DNA from 2 places in the Streptomyces bottropensis ATCC 25435 genome. Region 1 is predicted to be linked to the other one. Evidence: riboswitches for the same ligand, from Rfam matches in the RefSeq annotation. Region 1 holds a riboswitch; the other holds the start of a gene.
What was found. A riboswitch is a leader RNA that binds a small molecule or an ion and turns the genes downstream of it on or off. The one in region 1 is predicted to bind glycine.
Positions count from the first base shown of each region.

Region 1 (4,314 bases):
TCGCCCGCAGGTCCTCGACGTCGATCTCGCCGTCGTCGGCGGTCTTCACGACGACGACCTTCATGCCGGCCATGACGGCGCTCGCCGCGTTGGTGCCGTGCGCGGAGGACGGGATGAGGCACACCGTCCGCTGCTCGTCACCGTTCGCACGGTGGTACCCGCGCACGGCCAGGAGCCCCGCCAGCTCCCCCTGCGAGCCGGCGTTCGGCTGCAGGGACACCTTGTCGTACCCGGTGGCCTCCGCGAGCTGCTCCTCCAGTTCACGGATGAGCGTGAGATAGCCCTGCGCCTGCTCGGCGGGCGCGAACGGGTGCAGCTGTCCGAACTCGGGCCACGTCACCGGCTCCATCTCGGTGGTGGCGTTGAGCTTCATCGTGCAGGAGCCGAGCGGGATCATGCCCCGGTCCAGCGCGTAGTCCCGGTCCGCGAGCCGGCGCAGGTAGCGCAGCATCGCGGTCTCGGAGCGGTGGTCGTGGAAGACCGGGTGCGTCAGGTAGTCGTCCGACCGCAGCAGCGCCTCGGGCAGCGTGTCCGCCGCGGCGGCGTCCAGGGCCCCCACGTCACCCTCCACGCCGAACGCGGTCCATACGGCGCCCAGCTGGGCCCGCGTGGTGGTCTCGTCGCAGGAGACCGACACCAGGTCGGCGTCCACGAGGTGCAGGTTCACGCCATGTTCCCGGGCGGCGGCCACGACCTCACCGGCCCGGCCCGGCACCCGCACGGTCAGCGTGTCGAAGTACGACCCGTGCACGACCTCGATCCCACCGGCCGTGAGCCCCGCGGCGAGCACGGTGGCGTACCGGTGGGTACGCCGGGCGATGGTCCGCAGCCCCTCAGGCCCGTGGTAGACGGCGTACATGCCGGCCATCACGGCGAGCAGCACCTGCGCCGTACAGATGTTGCTGGTCGCCTTCTCCCGGCGGATGTGCTGCTCCCGCGTCTGCAGGGCCAGCCGGTACGCCTTGTGTCCGTCGGCGTCCACGGACACCCCGACCAGCCGCCCGGGCAGGCTGCGCGCGAACTTCTCCTGCACGGCCATGTAACCCGCGTGCGGCCCGCCGAAGGCCATCGGCACACCGAAGCGCTGCGTGGTCCCGACGGCGATGTCGGCGCCCAGCTCACCGGGTGAGGCCAGCAGGGTCAGCGCCAGCAGATCGGCGGCGACGGTGACGAGCGCGCCGAGCGCGTGGGCCTGTTCGACGACCGGCTTGAGATCCCGTACGACACCGGAGGCGCCCGGGTACTGCAGCAGCACCCCGTTGATGTCGCGCGAGGCGATGTCGGCCGGGATTCCCTCGCTCAGATCGGCGACGACGACCTCGACACCGGCCGGCTCGGCGCGGGTCCGGATCACGGCGATCGTCTGCGGCAGCGCGTCCGCGTCGACGAGGAAGAGGCCCTTCTTGTTCTTGCCCATGCGCCGCGACAACGCCATGGCCTCGGCGGCGGCGGTGCCCTCGTCGAGCAGCGAGGCCCCGGAGGTGGGCAGCCCCGTCAGCTCGGCGACCATGGTCTGGAAGTTCAGCAGGGCCTCCAGCCGCCCCTGGGAGATCTCGGGCTGGTACGGGGTGTAGGCCGTGTACCAGGCCGGGTTCTCCATGACGTTGCGGAGGATGACGGGCGGCGTGAAGGTCCCGTAGTACCCGAGCCCGATCATCGAGCCCAGCACCTGGTTGCGGTCCGCGAGGGAACGCAGCTCGGCGAGCACCTCGGCCTCGGTACGCGCCCCGGGGAGGTCCAGCGCCTCGGCGTTCTTGATCACGTCCGGGACCGCGGCCGCCGTCAGTTCGTCCAGCGAGCCGTACCCGACGTGCGCGAGCATCTTGGCCCGGGCCTCGGCGTCCGGGCCGATGTGGCGCCGCTCGAAGGGGATTCCCTGTTCGAGCTCGGAAAGCGGAATGCGATGGGCGGTCATTACGGAGGCCTCCTGGTCTGACACGACCTTCGAGGGGCACCACGGCACGGGCGCCCCGACGGCCTCCCCCTCTGTCATCTCAACCTGAGAGCTTCACCGGTCCAGGTACGGACCGGCTTTCACCGTCGGTGAGAGCGGGAGCCGTGGCACCCGCTCTGCTTTCCAGAGTGACCTCGTCCGTGCGGTACGTGGGCCTGAGAGATTCCGGGGAGGATTTGCTCCTTCGGCGCCTGCCGGATGGTGTCCGGAGGACTCTCCCGCACGGGGTCAGCAGCCGCTGCCAGCGTATCAGCGCGGGCAACGCACTGGTCTTCGAGTGGCCGCCGCTCCCGATGTGCCTTTTCGTAGTGTGAGAGACGATTCGCGACCCCTTGGCGACCACCTGGAGGGCCCGTGCAGACCGACATCGATCCGCGCCACCTGATCGGCCGCAAGGCGTTCGACCGCAAGGGAAGCAAGATCGGCACCGTGGATGAGGTCTACCTGGACGACGCCACCGGCATCCCCGAGTGGGCCGCGATACGCATGGGCTTCTTCGGTCGCGACGCCTTCGTCCCCCTGGAGCCCAGCGAACTGTACGAGGGCACCCTCCGCATCCCCTTCGACCGCGCCCTCATCAAGGACGCCCCCGACTTCGGCGTGGGCCGCCACCTCTCCCCCGAGCAGGAACTCCAGCTCTACCACCACTACGGCCTGGACATAGCCCCGCCGCAGCCCCTGGACCACGACTTCGGCGACGTGGCGAAGCGGGACGACACCTGAGCCGCTCCCCGCCACAGCCCCAGCCGCAGCCGCAGCCGCCACGAAAGCACCGGACGGCCGACGCGCCCTCACGCCCCCGGCGCCCCCGGCGCCCCCGTGGACCTCAGCCCAGCACCCCACCCGGCACCAGCGGCAACGGTTCCGCCGGCTCCAGCGCGGCGTCGTCCGTCCTGAACGTCCGCACCCGCCCCGGCCCCGCATCGAGCGGCGTCTCGAACCGCACGGTCACCCGCCCGAGCCCGCTCCCCTGCACCCATCCGTGCCCGTACTCGGCGTGCCGCACATCGTGCCCGGCCCTGAAGATCCGCTCCCCGCCCTCGCTCTCCTCCGCCACAGGCACCTCCACGCCGCCTCCGGCATCCTCCTCGACGAGCTCCGGCTCTCCCGCCGCCTGCGCGAACAGATCCTCCTGCGTGTAGTCGGCGAGCCCGCTCACCCCGACCCCCAGCAGCCGCACTCCACCCGTCGTGTCCACGGCCTCCAGCAGCCGGGCCGCGGCCTCGCGCACCACCGCGGGATCGTCCGTGGGTCCCCGCAACGTCTCGGACCGGGTCAGCGTCGAGAAGTCGTAGCGCCGCACCTTCAGCACGATCGTCCGCCCCGACAGTCCGGCCTCCCGCAGCCTGCGCACACAGCGGTCCGCGAGCCGCCGCACCTCCATCCGGACCCGTACCCGGTCGTGGATGTCCACGTCATACGTGTCCTCCACCGATACCGACTTCGTGTCCCGCTCGGCCACCACCGCCCGGTCGTCCCGTGCCAGCGCCATCGCGTACAGCCCGTGTCCGTGGGCCTTGCCGAGCAGTCGTACGACCTCGCCCTCACCCGCCTCCACGATCTCCTCGACCGTGGTGATCCCGGCCCGCCGCAGATGGTCCCCGGTCGCCGGGCCCACCCCCGGCAGGATCCGCACGGACATCGGTCCCAGCAACGCCCGCTCGATCCCCGGCTCGATCAGCACCAGCCCGTCCGGCTTGGCCTCCTCGGAGGCGATCTTCGCGAGCATCTTGGAGGCCGCGAGCCCGACGGAGCCCGTCAGCGCGGTCATGGCCCGTATGTCCGCACGCAACCGCTCCCCGACGAGCCGTGCCGACGCCTCGTCCGAGGCCGCGCCCCCGGCCTCCAGATCCACGAACGCCTCGTCCAGGCTCAGCGGCTCCACCAGGGGCGACAGCGCACGCAACAACCCCATGACCTGATCGCTGATCGCCCGGTAGAAGCCGAAGCGCGGCGTGAGATACGCGGCGTTCGGCGCGAGGCGGCGCGCCTGCGCCATCGGCATCGCCGAATGCACCCCGAAGACCCGCGCCTCGTACGAGGCGGTCGCGACCACCCCGCGCGGCCCCAGCCCGCCGACGACAACGGCTTTCCCCCGCAGACTCGGCTTCGACGCCTGCTCCGCCGAGGCGTAGAAGGCATCCATGTCGAGATGCAGGATCGTGGGCGCGGTTCTCACAGCTCCGATGCTGCCCTACGCCACTGACAACGCCCCACCCTGAGCCTGGGGCGCCCCTCAGACCGCCCGGTTGCGCCGCCGTGCCAGCTCGTCCGCCGGATTGTGGCCCACGAGCGTCTCCCCCGTGTCGACCCGCTCCCCGTGCAGCTGCGAGAGAGCGCTTTCGACGTCACGCCAGACC
Region 1 is NZ_KB911581.1:3,820,043-3,824,356, reverse strand. It holds gene gcvP (aminomethyl-transferring glycine dehydrogenase) at 1-1,915, opposite strand, end outside; glycine riboswitch at 2,088-2,185, opposite strand; gene STRBO_RS0116870 (PRC-barrel domain-containing protein) at 2,309-2,677, shown strand; gene STRBO_RS0116865 (DNA polymerase IV) at 2,781-4,133, opposite strand; gene STRBO_RS0116860 (MerR family transcriptional regulator) at 4,191-4,314, opposite strand, start outside.

Region 2 (4,314 bases), 2.0 Mb from region 1:
TGCCGACGCCGCCGCCCGGGGCGTGCGGGTTCAGCCAGAGGCCGTAGTGGTCGGGGTAGAGGGTGCGGGCCACGTCGAGGCCGTCGACCACCTCGTAACTGCGGTTCCAGCCACTGGCGGAGAGCTCCTGGGCGGAGGTCACGCACGGGGCGTAGTTGAACCCTTCGACCTCCATGTTCCCGTACTGCGCGTCCGGGGAGCCGCCCTGGCCGTGCCAGAGCAGCATCCAGATCTGGCCGGAGGACGGGGTGGCGAGGGCACGCAGCAGCGCCTCGTAGGCGTCGTAACGCCCGGGCGTCACCTGCCGCAGCATGTGCTCGACCTGCCCGGTGGCGATGCGGCTGCCGCTCGCGCTCACGTTGGCCGCCCTTCGATGTGGACCGTGATGGGTGGTGGACCCTGGTGGTGGGAAACAGCTTAGGTGGTGTGCGGGTTGAGCCGGTCAGGGCTCGGGGGTTGTCGTGCGTCACGGAGGGCGGGCGCGTCGTGGCTGGTCGCGCCCACGCGGCGGAGCCGCGTGATGTCACTGCCCCGCGCCCCTTCGAGAAGCACTGATCAGTAGCCCTGTTGGTAGAACGGCCGTACCTTCTCGCGGAGCCAGTCCCCCACCGGGTCCTGGGCGACGTCCAGGAAGACCATGTTGACCGGCCAGGGAACCGGCGTCCTGGCCAGGGCCCTGCCGAGGGCGGCCAGGGGGAGGCCGCGGTCGGCCTCCCAGGAAGCCAGTTCGACGCCGATGAACATGACGGGGGCGGCGGTCTCGATGGTGGCGAGGCAGCGGCGGGCGGAGAGGACCACCCCGGTCGCGGCGAACTCGGCGGAGGCGGCCGCGAGGAAGTCCACGGGGTCGTCCTGCCAGTCCGGTTCGAAGAGACGGACGCGGGCACCGTTCGCCGTGCCGTCCAGCGGGGTCCGTCCGGCCCGGCACAGCTCGGCCACGGCGGGCGGCGGCAAGGGCATGCCCACGACGCCGTCCGGGTTCAGGGCGAGGCCGATCTGCGGAGGCAGACCGCGCGCGAACTCGACGGCCGGGGCGATCGTGAACGACATGTGGTGGCCGACGACCTGGCGGAACTGCTCCTCGGAGGTGAAGACCGGCACGTACGCCTGGCCGTCGAACTCCATCGTGGGCAGATCGAGCTGACCGCTCTGCGGGCCGCCGCCCTCCGGCAGCGGCACCCAGACGAAGCTGCGGGCCAGCACCTCCACGATCCGCGCCCCGGCCTGGGGCACGCCGAGCGACGCGGACAGCACCTCCTCCAGCTCGTTGCCGGGCCACCCGCCGTGCCCGTGGGGATGCGCCTGTGCCGGAAAGTCCGCCGGGAAGTCCATCTGCTGCCTACCGCTTTGCTCCGTGATGCTGTTGTCCCTGCACCTTAATTGCTTCCGGGCCGGGGGCGCGCCCCTCCGGGGCGCCCCGCTACCCCACGAAGTCGATCCGCTTCAGGACGTCCGCCGCCGCCCGGTCGAGGAGCACCGCCGCCCCGCACCCCTGCGGCAGCCGTCCCTCCTCGACCCCCCGCAGCAGTCTGGTCATGGCACCCCGGTGCCGCGCGAACGCGTACCGCGACACCCCTCGCCCCCGCTCCCGCTGCCCGTCCCGCGCCTCGCCGGGTGTCACGTCGAGCAGCAGCAGATGCAGGGTGCCGCCCCGCCTCCTGGCCTCCCGGGCGAGCCAGCTTCGTACCCATGCCTGCGCCCCGCAGTCGTGCACGACGACGCCCTCCCCCGAGCGCAGGGCGCGCCGCAGCCCCGCGTAGTGGGCGAGGCGCACGAAGGGCCGGTAGGCCGCGTACGGCAGGTGGCGGGCGAAGCGCGCGTCGAACCGGTCGCGGGTGTCCTGGGAGTCGATCCGCACGCCCGGCACGCTCCGCCGCATCAGTGTCGACTTGCCGCTGCCGGGGAGCCCGGTCACCACCACCAGGTCCTGCGGGCCGAAGGACAGTCCGTGCGGGCTGCGCCCGGCACGCTCCCTGAGGTCGCGGACGACCGCCCTCGGGAACGGGCCGCACGCCTCACCGGCCGGTACGACGGGCTGCTTGGGCATGGCGATGCCCGAAGTGGTCGCGTACGCCGTGGTCCTGTTCACCGTGATCGTCCTCCCCAGGGGTATGGAGACCCATCCCCACAGATTGTAAAGAAAAGGTAATGCCCGATCCCTCCTGGTTCGGTCCTCGTCCTGCCACAAGAGTGCTACGAACCACTGTGTCCGCTTCCCCTCGTCGTCCCCTACCTGTGAAAGGTCCCCCTGCCGCGCCGCGTCGATGCGTGCAATGATGTGCGCGCCAACTGCATACCGGCCGCTTGAATCCGCGCGGGAGAGCTCCCAGCAGTCTCGCTGGGGCGCCGAAGGAGCAAGTCCCTCCCTTGAATCTCTCAGGCCCAGATACCGCGCGGGCGAGGCACATCTGAAAAGCGGGCCGCGCCTCTTCCGTAGGGGCCGGCTCCACCCAAGGTGCAAACCACGACCACCGGTACGCGCGGTCGCGGTGAACCTCTCAGGTTCCGATGACAGAAGGGGAGGATCGCCCTCGCCTGTCATGCCCTGGGAGCAGAACCGATGAGCAGTAGCCCCACCGCTGGATCGCGCCGTACCGCGCTCGATGCCCTGCATCGTGCCCTCGGTGCGACGATGACCGACTTCGCAGGCTGGGACATGCCCCTGCGCTACGGCTCCGAGCGCGACGAGCACCTCGCCGTCCGCACGAAGGCCGGTCTCTTCGACCTCTCCCACATGGGCGAGATCACCGTCTCCGGTCCCGGCGCCGCCGCGCTGCTCGACCACGCGCTGGTCGGCAACATCGGCGGTGTGAAGCCCGGCCGCGCCCGCTACACCATGATCTGCCGCGAGGACGGCGGCATCCTCGACGACCTGATCGTCTACCGGCTCGCGGACACGGAGTACCTCGTCGTCGCGAACGCCTCCAACGCCCAGGTGGTGCTGGACGCGCTCGTCGAGCGTGCCGCCGGGTTCGACGCCGAGGTGCGGGACGACCGGGACGCGTACGCGCTGCTCGCCGTCCAGGGGCCCGAGTCGCCCGGCATCCTGGCGGCCCTCACCGACGCCGACCTCGACGGTCTGAAGTACTACGCGGGCCTTCCGGGCACGGTCGCCGGGGTCCCCGCGCTGATCGCGCGCACCGGCTACACCGGCGAGGACGGCTTCGAGCTGTTCGTGAAGCCGGAGCACGCCGTCGAGCTGTGGCAGGCGCTGACCAAGGCGGGCGAGGGCGTCGGTCTCGTGCCCTGCGGGCTGTCCTGCCGGGACACGCTCCGCCTGGAGGCGGGCATGCCGCTGTACGGGCACGAGCTGTCCACCGCGTTGACGCCGTTCGACGCCGGGCTCGGGCGGGTCGTGAAGTTCGAGAAGGACGGCGACTTCGTCGGGCGCACGGCGCTGGCGGCAGCCGCCGAGCGTGCCGCCTCGGCCCCGCCGCGCGTCCTCGTGGGCCTGGTCGCCGAGGGCCGCCGGGTGCCGCGCGCCGGCTACCAGGTCGTCGCCGACGGCCAGGTGATCGGCGAGGTCACCTCCGGAGCGCCCTCCCCGACGCTGGGCAGGCCGATCGCCATGGCGTACGTCGACGCCACGCACTCCGCGCCGGGCACCGCCGGTGTGGGCGTGGACATCCGGGGCAGCCACGAGCCGTACGAGGTCGTGGCGCTGCCCTTCTACAAGCGGCAGAAGTGACACCTTCGTAGCGTTCGCCCGTAGTCGTACCGAGCGTGACCCTCGGCACATCCGCGCTGCTCAACAGCGGTTTCAGCCGTCCCCCCTTCATCACCACTCCCCCGCGTACAGGAGAATTCAGGCCATGAGCAACCCCCAGCAGCTGCGTTACAGCAAGGAGCACGAGTGGCTGTCGGTCGCCGAGGACGGCGTCTCGACGGTCGGCATCACGGAGTTCGCGGCGAACGCGCTCGGCGATGTCGTCTACGCCCAGCTTCCCGACGTGGGCTCCACGGTGGCCGCGGGCGAGACCTGCGGCGAACTGGAGTCCACCAAGTCGGTGAGCGACCTGTACTCGCCGGTGTCCGGTGAGATCACCGAGATCAACGAGGACGTCGTCAACGACCCGTCGCTGGTGAACACCGCCCCGTTCGAGGGCGGCTGGCTGTTCAAGGTACGTGTCGCGCAGGAGCCGGACGACCTGCTCTCCGCCGACGAGTACGCCGCCCACACCGCCGGCTGAGAAGACGAGGTCGTACGCATGTCGCTGCTGAACACTCCCCTGCACGAGCTGGACCCCGAGGTCGCCGCCGCCGTCGACGCCGAGCTGCACCGCCAGCAGTCCACCCTGGAGATGATCGCCTCCG
Region 2 is NZ_KB911581.1:1,846,010-1,850,323, reverse strand. It holds gene STRBO_RS0108300 (enhanced serine sensitivity protein SseB C-terminal domain-containing protein) at 1-358, opposite strand, end outside; gene STRBO_RS0108295 (enhanced serine sensitivity protein SseB) at 556-1,332, opposite strand; gene STRBO_RS0108290 (AAA family ATPase) at 1,421-2,089, opposite strand; glycine riboswitch at 2,306-2,402, shown strand; glycine riboswitch at 2,403-2,525, shown strand; gene gcvT (glycine cleavage system aminomethyltransferase GcvT) at 2,561-3,688, shown strand; gene gcvH (glycine cleavage system protein GcvH) at 3,813-4,190, shown strand; gene glyA (serine hydroxymethyltransferase) at 4,209-4,314, shown strand, end outside.
Region 2: linked by a shared signal. The riboswitch ahead of gcvT (glycine cleavage system aminomethyltransferase GcvT) and the one ahead of gcvP (aminomethyl-transferring glycine dehydrogenase) in region 1 are both predicted to bind glycine.